4 regions of the Cytobacillus solani genome follow, and region 4 is predicted to be linked to each of the others. Evidence: predicted binding sites of a transcription regulator. Region 4 holds the regulator's gene; each other region holds the start of a gene.
The links. Region 4 encodes Rex, which represses fermentation and respiration genes when NADH is low (regulators of the CRP and FNR family bind a similar motif). Its sites were predicted from a motif close to TTGTGAAATATTTCACAA; they were not measured.

Region 1 (3,218 bases), 1.2 Mb from region 4:
GTAAACTATTAGAAGCAACGAACAAGGTTTCAGAAGGAGATTTAAGTGTTGAAGTGGATTTTTCAAAACGTGTAGATGATGAAATTAGCCAATTGGCAAAAGGCTTTCAGCAAATGACTGAACATCTTAAAAATGTTGTTAGCAAAATTAATCACACATCAGACAGAATAACAGTGTCAGTTAATCAATTATCTGCAAACTCAGAAAATACAGCATTGGTTTCTGAACAAATTTCCGCTGCAATCCAAGGAGTTGCTGCAGGATCTGAGGAACAAACTGCTGGAATGGAAAAAATCGCAGCTGCTATGAATGTAGTAAGTAATGAGATTGATGATATTTCTCGTAATACACAAGTCATTAGCAATCAATCTAGAATGAATACAGCAGTTGCTGAAGAAGGGGAAAAAACAGTTGATAGAACGGTAAAGCAAATGAGCCTTATTCAAAACTCTGTCAGCCAGTCAGATCATTCGATTCAAATGCTTCAAGAACAGACAAAAGAAATTGGTCAATTTTTAACAGTTATTACGGATATCGCTAATCAAACGAATTTATTAGCGCTAAATGCTGCAATCGAGGCTGCACGTGCCGGGGAAGCAGGAAAAGGCTTTGCGGTTGTAGCTGAAGAGGTCCGCAAGCTTGCTGAGCAGTCAAACGAATCTGCCCTGCAAATTGCAAAGCTTGTCAATGAGATTCAAAAGCAAACAGGTGATTCCGTTGCGACGATGAAGCATGTAATAGATGATGTTCAAGAAGGAATTATTATGACCAACGAAACAAAAGATATTTTCCATCGAATCTCTCAATCGATGGCTGAGATGAATGGTCAAATGGAGAAAATCCTTAATGGTGGGAAAATGATTTCTGGCAGTGCTGCGGAAGTAACTGCAGCTGTTTCTGCAGTCAGTTCCATTGCGAACCTGAACAGTCAAAATTCGATGAGTGTTTCAGCAGCTTCACAAGAGCAGCTTGCTTCTATTGATGAAGTGGCTAGTTCAACAAAGGAGTTAGAAGAAGTAGCAGAGGATCTTCAAAAACTAACTCATATATTTAAAATTTCATAAGCCGTTAATAAAGGAGAAACACACTGGATTCTATCAATCACAGTGTGTTTTTTGTATTAAGCGAAAGAAATGGAACGAAAAAGAGCTTTTCTGCTCTATTATTATTTTGTCAATGTGAGATTCTTCACTTATTTATTTAGAATACTCCTCTATAATTTGAATATAGAGATGTTCTATTGATAAATAAAATCCGACATTTTTTCATGACTAGAATTCAAATGAGAGAGTGTTGAAGGAGGATTTTTACATGCCTTTTAATCGTGATTTTAACCAGGACCCATTTATCGTCATATGGGAATTAACGAGAGCTTGCCAGCTGAAATGCTTACATTGCCGTGCAGAAGCTCAATATAGAAGAGACCCTCGTGAATTATCATTTGAAGAGGGAAAAAAATTAATTGATCAAATCTATGAAATGAATAATCCAATGCTTGTATTTACAGGCGGGGATCCATTAATGAGAGAGGATGTCTTTGACATTGCAGAATATGCTGTCAAGAAAGGTGTACGCGTTTCGATGACACCTAGTGCAACTCCTAATGTAACGAAAGAAGCAATTGAGAAGGCGAAGGAAGTTGGATTGTCTCGATGGGCATTTAGTTTAGATGGACCTAATGCGGAAGTTCATGATCATTTTCGTGGGACAACGGGCTCATTCGATTTAACAATGGAACGAATTAAATATTTGCATGAACTTGAAATACCTATCCAAATCAACACGGTTATCTCCAGATATAATATTGATTATTTAGATGAGATGGCTAAAGTTGTTGAAGGATTAAAATGTGTGCTTTGGAGCGTCTTTTTCCTTGTGCCGACAGGAAGAGGACAGGAATCTGATATGATTTCTCCTGTTGAACATGAAAAAGTGTTTACTTGGCTGTATGAGCTAAGCAAAAGGGTGCCATTCGACATTAAGACGACTGCCGCTCAGCATTATCGCCGTGTTGTTATTCAGCAAAAAATGCGCGAGGCTAAAGATCAAAGAGATGAAATACAATATTTAGATGCATTGACGCAGCAAGGCTTAACCGGCTCGATTGATGGGCTTGGCAGAGCGCCAAAAGGAGTAAATGATGGAAATGGCTTCGTCTTTATTTCCCATGTAGGTGATGTGTATCCGAGTGGTTTACTGCCTGTAAAAGCAGGGAATGTTAGAGAACAATCGCTAGGAGAGATTTATAGAGAATCTCCTATCTTTAAAGATTTGCGAAATCCTGATAAATATAAAGGGAAATGCGGGGTTTGTGAATTTAGATATGTATGTGGAGGTTCAAGATCACGTGCATATGCGATGACTGGAGATTATATGGAAAGCGAACCATTCTGCGTCTATATTCCTAAAGCACTAAGAAAGAAATCTGCAGCCAAATAGATAAGTATACGCAAACAGTCGTTTTACCAGAAAGTGCAGTCTTGCTCTAAGGCTGCACTTTCTTTAGTCTTAATTGATAAATGATACCTTTAATATAATGAGAATAATGACAACATCATGACATTTTCAATATGTTATTAACATATAGGTAGTTATATGGTGTAATGGGTATTATATATACAATCCATTCATTTTGAATCTGAACGTTAATGTGAGTTTGTGTACAGTTTCTCAAAGGAACGTATGATAGAATAGATATTAAAGAGATCACTCTTAATCAGGAGTTGATAAAATGGAAAAAACAATTATTAAAGATCAATTAAATAGACCATTAAGAGATTTACGAATTTCAGTGATAGATCGCTGTAATTTTCGTTGTACTTACTGTATGCCTGCTGAAAAGTTCGGTCCTGATTTTGCTTTTTTACCAAAAAGTGAATTATTAACCTATGAAGAAATCGAACGTCTAGCGAAAATATTTGTCAGCCTAGGTGTTGAAAAAATTCGTCTTACAGGTGGAGAGCCCTTGTTAAGGAAGGACTTACCAACTTTAGTTAAGAAGCTTTCAGAAATTGAAGGCTTAAAGGATATTGGTTTAACAACAAATGGGGTATTGCTGCCAAAGTTTGCAAAAGAGTTAAAAGAAGCTGGTCTTTTACGTGTGAACGTCAGCTTGGATACTCTAAATAGTGAGCTTTTTGGAAAGATTAATGGCAGGGGCGTCGGAGTTGACGTTATTCTTGAAGGGATTAAAGCAGCACAGGATGCTGGCCTTGGAG
Region 2 (3,218 bases), 2.2 Mb from region 4:
TCCAACGGATTCGCTAAATTCATTTCCTGCAAGCGGGAAATATGATGTCCACCCCGCATCAGGTGAACCTCCAATGACAAATGAGATGTTAAATAGCATTGCTCCCATGAAAAATAGCCAGAAACTAATTGCATTTAAACGTGGGAACGCAACATCACGCGCGCCAATTTGTAATGGCACAATGTAGTTCATAAATGCAAATATGAAAGGCATCGCCATAAAAATGATCATAACGACCCCATGTGTAGTAAAAATTTCATTATAGTGTTGTGCATCAAGTAATTTACTATCTGGTGTAGCAAGCTGAGCACGCATCATGATGGCATCTACCCCACCACGAAAAAGCATCAGCAATGCGGATATTAAATACATTAAACCAATTCGTTTATGGTCAACCGTTGTCAACCATTCACGCCATAAATAGCCCCATTTTTTAAAATAGGTTAATCCAGCAATAATTGCGATCACTGTTAGCCCAATAACAACCATTGATGCATAAATTGCAGGACTTGGATGTGGTATGGCAAAGCGTTCAAAGAATTCCATCCGTATGTTTCTCCTTTCGAGAAAAGTTATTTTACTATTCTGTTATTCTTAATGATTGCTATGATCTGAATGATTTTCTTCTGATTCGTGAGAATCAGAATGTCCTTCATGTGTTTCTTCTGTTGATTCACTGTCTGATGAACCATGGTCATGCTCAGGTGGTGGTGCGAATTCTAAATGAGTTCCAGTGAAAGTCATTTGACCAAGGTGTCCAGGCTTTAATAATTCATTGTATTTTTCTTCAGAAAGTGGATCAGCCGTTTCTTTTACTTCCTTTACCCAATCATCGAAATCTTTTTGAGACATGGCAGTGACATTGAATGCATTTTCAGCAAACCCTTTTCCGCTGAAGTTAGCATTACGACCCATAAATTCGCCAGGTTCGTCTGCAGCTAAGTGCAATGTTGTAATCATGTCAGCCATTGCATATTTTTGACCGCCTAGTTGTGGAACCCAGAAACTTGTAATCGGTCCATTTGAATATAATTTAAATTCAAGTGCACGGTCTGTTGGTATATATAAATAATTGACTGTTTCAATGTTTTCTTCAGGATAACTAAAATGCCATTTCCAGTTGGACGATGAAGCATAGACAACCAATGGTTCTTGTTCTTCATAGCCTTTCGGAGCAGACTCAACGATATAGTTACTTTGTACGGAAACGAATGATAAATAAGCAACAATTATCACAGGAATTCCTACACAAATTGCTTCGACCCATGGATTCCCTTCCATGTGAGGTGGTTCATAGTCTTCACTTTGTTTTGAAGCGCGGAATTTCACCAACACATATATTAAAATAGCAAAAACAACAATAACAACTACCGACATAATTCCTATCGATAATAGTATGTCATTGGCTTGCCTTTCAGCTTGAGGCCCTTTAGGATCAAAGACCGTTAATGGTTCACATCCTGTTAACACAGTGACAATAGTGAAAAATACCGCTAATACAGCCCATTTCAATTTCATAACAGGGGCTCCTTTCTTATTAGAAATCAAAAAAACCAATTATTGTGTACATATTTTCACAATCTTCAACAAAAGAACACCTAAACATGTTCTTGCTGGTTCATTTACAATATTAACATGTTGTTAACGAAAAGAATGTGACAAATAACCGAAGGAATATTTTTACTTTATTGGATCAACTAATATATCGAAATAACAATGAATACATATAAACATTGCATTTAAACTACTTTCTTAGAGGAAAAAATAACTTTTGAAGCTGATTCAGATTTCAAAAGTTGTTCACATATTTGTAAAATTATTAAAAAGTTCTCGTAATTCTCTGTTAAATCTTTCGAATCAGTTTTTCTGAAATAATGATTATTTTTCCATATTCAATATATTTTTCCAGTAGCAACTCTCTTTTCTTCACATAATTATCCACTAAATATGATGATTCAAAAATAGTATTACATTTCATTTTCAATAAATAAAAATCCTCTCTAAAAAGTTTAGAGAGGATTTTTTATCTTTCACGAAGCTTTGTTATGTGTTATAGCCAATGAGTCATTTTTTCTAATAATTATTTGCGGTGCAGTGGCAATGACAAGTACGACAACAATTGAACATAGTACCCATGATCCAAGTGCTGTTGCTCCATTTACTGCAAAAGAGAATAGAAACGGTGACATGCCTTCTGGTGCATAGCTGCCAAAAAATAAAATACCAGCACAGAAATGCCAGAAATAGCGAGCAAGACTTCCGATAAATATAGCTGCTACAATCCAAGTAAGCGCAGTTTTCTTTTTTCCATATCTCAGATCTTTTTGAATGAAATTGTAAAATAGTCCAGCAAAACCGATGAATGCAAAAGCCAAGACATATTCAATAAATGTTTGTACAGGTGTTACTATCCAAGCATCTCCCATGACAATTTGGAGAATGCCCCACATAAAGCCAGAAATCATACTTACACGAAACCCCCATCGAAAGGCCAAGATGAAGATGGGCAGCATGGCAACTGAAATTGATATATTGGGCGTTGGCTTGATTGATGGCAATAAATCCAAAATAATGGCAAATGCTGCAAAAAATGAAGCCTCAATCAATGCGATTAAACTTAATTTTTTCATAAAAATACTCCCCTTTTCAAATGGTACGACACCTCAAGGGGAGAATAAGCATACAAAACAAAAAAACACCTATTCAATCCACATTCCTGCGCTAGAATTATCTAACAGGTTCGAAGGGTCAGAACAGCGAACTGTTCACTCTCAGCTTTACGCTCCCCTTGTGGTTACGTTTATTTAATATCCTATGTAATTATATCTTGCTTTCCAATATTTGTGAAGGGGAAATAGTACTTTTAAGGATATCTTTGCTATATAAGTTATTTAACAATATTTTCTAGTTTTTACATAAATCATCTACTATTCACACATATGTTTCGTACTTATAATGAAAAGGTACAATGAGGAGGGAAAAAGTTGAAATTAAATTTTAGAAAAGCTTCAACAATTGTTCCGATTATTGTAGGCTTATTAGTTATAGCAACAGCCATTTTCTTTGTTGTTCAGAATGGGAATAAATCCGTAACAGTCCCCTATTCTTCTGTCGAAGAATTGATTGCATCGCAAAATGGGGAAATGGTTACAATAAATGAACATATAAATGGAAAACTTACGATTATTACTGGTGATGGTAAATTTATTTCACATGTC
Region 3 (3,218 bases), 2.0 Mb from region 4:
TCCAGGTACCATGAAGCTGTGATTCAAAATATATTTACCGATTCTTGTCGTGCCTGTTCGGTCAAAGTTAATGGCAGCAACGACTGTAGGATAGTTAGGGATAAAAAAGTATCCATTCACTGCAGGGAACATTGCAATTAATAAAGCTGGATTTATCCCTAATGAAATTCCAAGTGGCATTAGTGTCCGTACTGTTGCTGCTTGGCTATAAAGCAAGATAGATAAAGCGAATAATGCTATAGCGAAAAGCCATGGTGCTTGAGTAACAAGGCTAGAAATAGAGCCAGAAATTATTTCAATATTACCGTTAAAAAAGGTATCACCCATCCATGCTATACCAAAAATAGCCACGACTGCAGTTGCTCCCGCTTTGAAAATGCTGCCCGAAACAATTTCTTCAATATTCGGTTTGCAAAAAATAATAACTAAAGCTGCGATCGTTAGCATAATGATCTCAATCGATGCAGGCATTGACATCCGTGTGAACACGCCATCAATCGTCCAGCCTGGACGTAACTTTTCAAATGACCCTAATAATACGACTAGTAAAGTTCCTAATAGGAAAAGTACAACAGATAATTTTGACTCTTTTGTAGCTATATACTCTTTTTTATCTTTCTTAATTGGTGCTAGCCCTTGTTCAAGGCGTCTCAAATATTCTGGGTCTTCATTTAGCTCTTTCCCTATTTTGCTAGAAACAAATGCCGCAATCATACATGCGATAAACGTAGAAGGGATACAAATCATCAAAATATCAATTAAATCAATTTTGAAATCAGCTAATAGTGCAACCAGTGCTACAGTTGCTGCTGAAATTGGGCTTGCCGTTATCGCCTGCTGTGAAGCAATAACAGCAATCGACATTGGTCTTTCAGGTCTTACCCCTGACTCACGTGCTACTTCCGCAATAACAGGAAGAACAGAATAAGCAACATGGCCGGTACCTGCACAAAGCGTGAATAAATAAGTAACGATTGGAGCAACAAAGGTAATACGCTTTGGATTTTTACGAAGAGACTTTTCAGCAAGATAAACTAAATATTCCATCCCACCAGCTGCTTGGAGCGCGCCAGCTGCAGTGATAACGGCTAAAATCATCAGCATTACATCAATAGGTGCAGTTGTAGGCTGTAGGCCAAATATGAATACTAAAATGGCAAGGCCTACGCCTCCCATTACTCCAAGACCAACACCACCAAGTCGTGCACCAATAAAAATACACGCCAGTAAAATTAGGAATTGAATCCAAAATGTCATTTTGATTTCCTCCAATTTAATAGAACTCATTGCAGGTTTGCTCTTTTTATAAAAATTGATGAACATTTATAAAAATTACTGTTATTTATAAGTCACCACCCTTTATAATTAAATTTGTGAAATACTGAACATAAACGTATAATGCAAATCGCATACAGCATTCTTAGTAACGTTTATGTTGAATTCATCATAAATTGTGCCCTACTGAAATCTACTGAATCTAACTATCTTATTTTTTTATTTTTTATTAAAAAGTTTTCTTCTATACAAAAATTTGTCATATTTACATCCGGTAAAAAAGAATGAATCCATTACAATAAGGGTGACTACAACACTATTTTTCCTAGAAGGAAGAAAATAAGATGAAGGACAAACTACTTACTTATTTATTGCTGATATTTGCTGTGTCATTAGGTGGAGAGTTGAAATTTTACCCAGTTGAAGCTGATATCCGAGTTAGTCTTGGAACTCCATTTTTTTGCTTTTTTCTATTGATATTTAAAAAAATCAATTCGATTATCGCTGGTTTATCAGTCGGGATTTCAGTGGTTTTCTTTCGTATGCTGCTGTTAACATTTCATGGAACAGGAGATATATGGGGGGAATCATTCACTCACATTTTTCCGGTGTTTTTTTACTATGTTGGGTACGGGTTGTTTTTTCAACTGTTCAATGTAAGAAAATATTACACTCAACCGCTTCTTATAGGTTTATTTGGAATCGTAAATGAAATTATCGCAAGTATTATTGAAATATCCTTCAGAGTTATCTTTTCAAATGCGCCATTTACATTTTCAACCTTTGCTACGATCAGTGTGATTGCGTTTATTCGCAGCTTTTTTGTTTTAGGTTTTATTAATCTTTTTATCTTACGGGAAGCGAAGATAGCAGAAGGAATACAAAGAAAAAGGAACGAAGAGATGCTGTTGCTAGTCTCGAATCTTTTTGTTGAAATGGTGCAAGTAAAGAAATCGATGAAAAATGCAGAGAATATTACACAATCCTGCTATTTTCTATATCGGGGACTAAAAAAAGGAGGCTGTCAATCGCATGCGAAAACGGCATTGAGAATTGCGGGTGAGGTTCATGAAATCAAGAAAGATCATCAAAGGATTTATGCTGGCTTATCTAAACTTAAAGTAAAAGAAAATTTGACTGATTTAATGAGATTAGAAGAAATTATCGAGGTAGTTGTTGAGTGTAATAAAAAGTATGCTCAAAAGCTTGGAAAATCGATTGAGATTTTAGTAGATATTCAAGGAGGACACGGTAAATATCACACCTTTATGGTGCTCTCTGTTATTAACAATCTCGTAACTAATTCTGTTGAAGCTATTAAAGATACAGGATCCATCTTAATTTTGATAGAGAGGGTAAATGACAATATCAAAATTCAAGTCAGTGACAACGGTCCCGGTATACCGTTAAAATGCAGGGATTTAATTTTTGAGCCAGGATATACAACAAAATATGATTCTAGCGGAAAATCATCCAATGGAATTGGGCTGTCTCATGTTAAGGAAGTTATCGAGAATCTAGGTGGAGAGATACGATTAAGTACAGATAAATTACTTAGTAATACAACTTTCATTATTCAACTGCCAATAATGAATATTAATCAGAGCGGGTGACAAAATGAAATTTTTTATTGCAGACGACTCATATTCTATTCGTGCCATGCTATCTGAAATTATTGAAGAAGAAGAGTTGGGGACTGTCAAAGGTGAAGCAGAAGATGGAATTGAGATAAGCAGTGAACTTCTTTCTGTCAAAGAAATTGATATTTTGCTTATCGATTTATTAATGCCTGAGCGAGACGGCATCGAAACGATTCGTGAACTTGGTCCTCTATTTAAAGGGAAAACGATTATGATTTCTCAGGTAGATGCGAAAGAAATGGTTGCAGAGGCATATTCACTTGGAATTGAATATTACATAACAAAGCCAATTAATAAATGTGA
Region 4 (3,218 bases):
AAAACGAACACTATTTGCAAGGGTGAAGCTCAAATTTTTACAAAAAATATTCATAGCCAAAATTTGCTTCAATCGAAGTATTATTTTGCAATAGTTATGACTATCGAACTGTTCTATTTGAAACTAGAAGCTAATTATGAGTAAAATGAAAGATGGTAGAGAAGCGAGTGAATAATCACCTCGGCCAACCAACCTATTAGAAGGAGACAATACATTGAAAAAAGAATACTGGATCATTCTTATTGCATATATAGCCATGCAATTTTCATCGATTATAGGCGTTCCACTTCTCATGTTTACCGGTACTTTTTTTGGCAAAAGTCCTAAAGACATGCAAGTACTTTCTGTACCCTATTGGATTGTCATTAGCTTTTCAATTACCTTCATTATTACTCTTGTGCTATTACGGAAAGAAATGAAAACAGTCCGGGAATTGCGGGATGCTTCTTCTGTTCCAACTTCTATCGCATGGGCAGTTGGAGGGATCTTCCTAGCCTATTTCGCCCAAATAATGGCGGCAAGTATCGAAAACATGGTTGGCATTGAAATGGGGTCCGAAAATACACAGGACATCCTGATGCTTATCCAAACCTTCCCGGCCGTAATAATCGTCAGTTCCATCATCGGACCTATATTAGAAGAAATCGTTTTTCGAAAAATCATTTTTGGATCCCTGCATAAACGATTGAACTTCTTTTTATCAGCATTAATCAGCTCTGTCATTTTTGCCCTAGCACATGCAGAGATTGAACATACGCTTTTATATTCTGCGATGGGATTTACGTTTGCTTTTCTTTATGTAAAAACAAAGCGGATTATTGTACCGATCTTCGCTCACGTGACAATGAATACACTTGTTGTTATTCTGCAGCTTAATAAGGAGCCAATAGAAAACTGGCTGGAAAAAATAGAAAAAATACAATCTTTTATTGGAGGATTTATATGAGAAGGTCACCATTATTTTCAGGCATTATCTATATTATTCTCGGTCTCCTCTTTACATACATCGCCATTCAAAACATACAAAGGGAACAAGGATGGGGAATTTTCACTGTATTTCTAATTATTATTGCAACCTTTGACTTAGGCGGCGGTCTGCGCATGGTTGCTTTTCATTTCAAATTAAAAAATAGCCTAAAAAATAAATGAGCCTCCATTTTGAGAGGCTCATTTACTTTAATATTTTATTCTTCTTTTTCACTTTCTGTCGGGTAATGCTTTAAGAAATAAATAAGAGACTGAAGCTCTACAGCTAAATCAATATGATGAATTCTTATTGTCGATGGGACAGATAGCCTAGCTGGTGTAAAATTCAAAATTCCATTTACACTTCCCTGAACAATCCGGTCAGCGATTGATTGAGCAGCAGGTGCAGGAACGGTTAATATCGCCACTTGAATATTGTGTTCTTTAATTACTTTTTCTAAATCATCCATATGAAAAACGGGAACTTCCCCAATTTTTGAACCGACTTTATTTACGTCTACATCAAAAGCAACTTCAATTTTTGTATTATTATTTTTCAAAAAGTTATAATTCAGAAAAGCAGTGCCTAAATTTCCTACTCCGATTAATGCCACCTTTGTCAGTTCATCCTGGTCTAATGTCTTCCGGAAAAATGTAAGCAAATAATTGACATTATACCCGTATCCCTTTTTCCCCAATGCCCCAAAGTAGGAAAAATCCCTGCGAATGGTGGCAGAGTCCACCTTTACTGCCTCACTTAGCTCAGCTGATGATACCCTTTGCTTGCCAGAGGAATGTAAATTTTTTAGAAATCGATAGTACAAAGGGAGCCTTTTTGCAGTTGCTTGCGGAATTTTCACTGATTCATTCGCCATTATTCATCCACTCTCCCAAAGTTACATTATTTAGTGTCTCTTTTAAAGTCTCCATTTTTACCGCCTGTTTTTTCAACTAAATACGTTCTGCCAATGATCATTCCCTTATCAACCGCTTTACACATATCATAAACGGTCAAAGCACAGACAGATGCCGCTGTGAGCGCTTCCATCTCAACGCCAGTGTTTCCTTTTGTTTTAGCTGATGCCGTAATTAATAGGGTATATTCCTCTTGATCCATTACCCATGAGAAGGAAATATCCACACCAGTTAGCGGAATAGGGTGACACATCGGGATGATTTCCCAGGTTTTCTTGCATGCCATCACTCCTGCAACTTGAGCGACTGCAAGGACATCCCCTTTTTTCATTTTATTAGAAGTAATTTTTTCATATATTTCTTTATTTACAATAATACTTGAGTGAGCAATCGCTGTTCGGACAGTTTCAGGCTTATCACTAACGTCAACCATTTTTGCTCGGCCCTCTTGATTAAAATGAGTAAAATCTGTCATGTACATACACCTCTCTACAAAATGATACACTATTTTTATCCATTTGTATGCAATTTGTACAACCATTCACTTACGCAAAATGTATCGGTTATTGCCCATCATATATGAATGAGTTACACTAACTCTAGAATATAGAGGTGAAAAAAATGATTTTATTACAAGTAAATCAATTAATGAAAAATTTTGGTGCTGATCCTATTTTATCGAATATAAAGCTAGAAGTACAAACAAGAGATCGAATTGCCCTTGTAGGCCGTAATGGAGCTGGTAAATCTACTCTACTAAAAATTATTGCAGGGCAAATGTCTTATGAGTCCGGAGAAATAATTAAGCCTAAGGATGTAAAAATAGGTTACCTAGCTCAAAATACAGGCTTAGAATCTGAACAATCCATTTGGAATGAAATGTTAACAGTATTTGCGCATTTTCAAACCCAAGAAAAAGAATTACGCAGGCTTGAAGAACGTATGTCTGATCCCGAAGCTATGGGAAATCAGCAGGAATATGAGCGAATTTTGTCCGAATATGATAAACGTCAAGTTCAATTTAAAGAAGAAGGCGGTTATCAATACGAGTCAGACATCCGTTCAGTTCTCCACGGCTTAAATTTCCATTCCTTTAGCTACGATACAAAAGTATCAACATTAAGCGGAGGGCAGAAAACAAGACTTGCTCTCGGAAAACTATTATTAACAAAACCCGATATTTTAATCCTGGATGAGCCTACCAATCATTTAGATATCGATACTCTAACGTGGTTAGAGCAATATTTACAAGGATACGACGGGGCCATATTAATTGTCTCACATGATCGTTATTTTTTAGATAAAGTGGTTTCACAAGTATACGAACTATCAAGACT

Region 1: the regulator Rex is predicted to act here: its motif matches at 1,177-1,194, upstream of FI644_RS00690 (TIGR04053 family radical SAM/SPASM domain-containing protein).
Region 2: the regulator Rex is predicted to act here: its motif matches at 1,563-1,580, upstream of qoxA (cytochrome aa3 quinol oxidase subunit II).
Region 3: the regulator Rex is predicted to act here: its motif matches at 1,372-1,389, upstream of FI644_RS23130 (anaerobic C4-dicarboxylate transporter family protein).

What each region holds. Positions count from the first base shown of each region.
Region 1 is NZ_CP041305.1:130,297-133,514, reverse strand. It holds gene FI644_RS00695 (methyl-accepting chemotaxis protein) at 1-1,064, shown strand, start outside; gene FI644_RS00690 (TIGR04053 family radical SAM/SPASM domain-containing protein) at 1,312-2,439, shown strand; gene moaA (GTP 3',8-cyclase MoaA) at 2,732-3,218, shown strand, end outside.
Region 2 is NZ_CP041305.1:4,350,706-4,353,923, reverse strand. It holds gene qoxB (cytochrome aa3 quinol oxidase subunit I) at 1-546, opposite strand, end outside; gene qoxA (cytochrome aa3 quinol oxidase subunit II) at 595-1,518, opposite strand; gene thiT (energy-coupled thiamine transporter ThiT) at 2,031-2,630, opposite strand; TPP riboswitch at 2,697-2,799, opposite strand; gene FI644_RS21865 (AAA family ATPase) at 2,985-3,218, shown strand, end outside.
Region 3 is NZ_CP041305.1:4,611,397-4,614,614, forward strand. It holds gene FI644_RS23130 (anaerobic C4-dicarboxylate transporter family protein) at 1-1,257, opposite strand, end outside; gene FI644_RS23135 (ATP-binding protein) at 1,620-2,888, shown strand; gene FI644_RS23140 (response regulator) at 2,893-3,218, shown strand, end outside.
Region 4 is NZ_CP041305.1:1,370,192-1,373,409, forward strand. It holds gene FI644_RS06835 (CPBP family intramembrane glutamic endopeptidase) at 215-946, shown strand; gene FI644_RS06840 (YdiK family protein) at 943-1,149, shown strand; gene FI644_RS06845 (redox-sensing transcriptional repressor Rex) at 1,185-1,841, opposite strand; gene moaC (cyclic pyranopterin monophosphate synthase MoaC) at 1,868-2,356, opposite strand; gene FI644_RS06855 (ABC-F family ATP-binding cassette domain-containing protein) at 2,503-3,218, shown strand, end outside.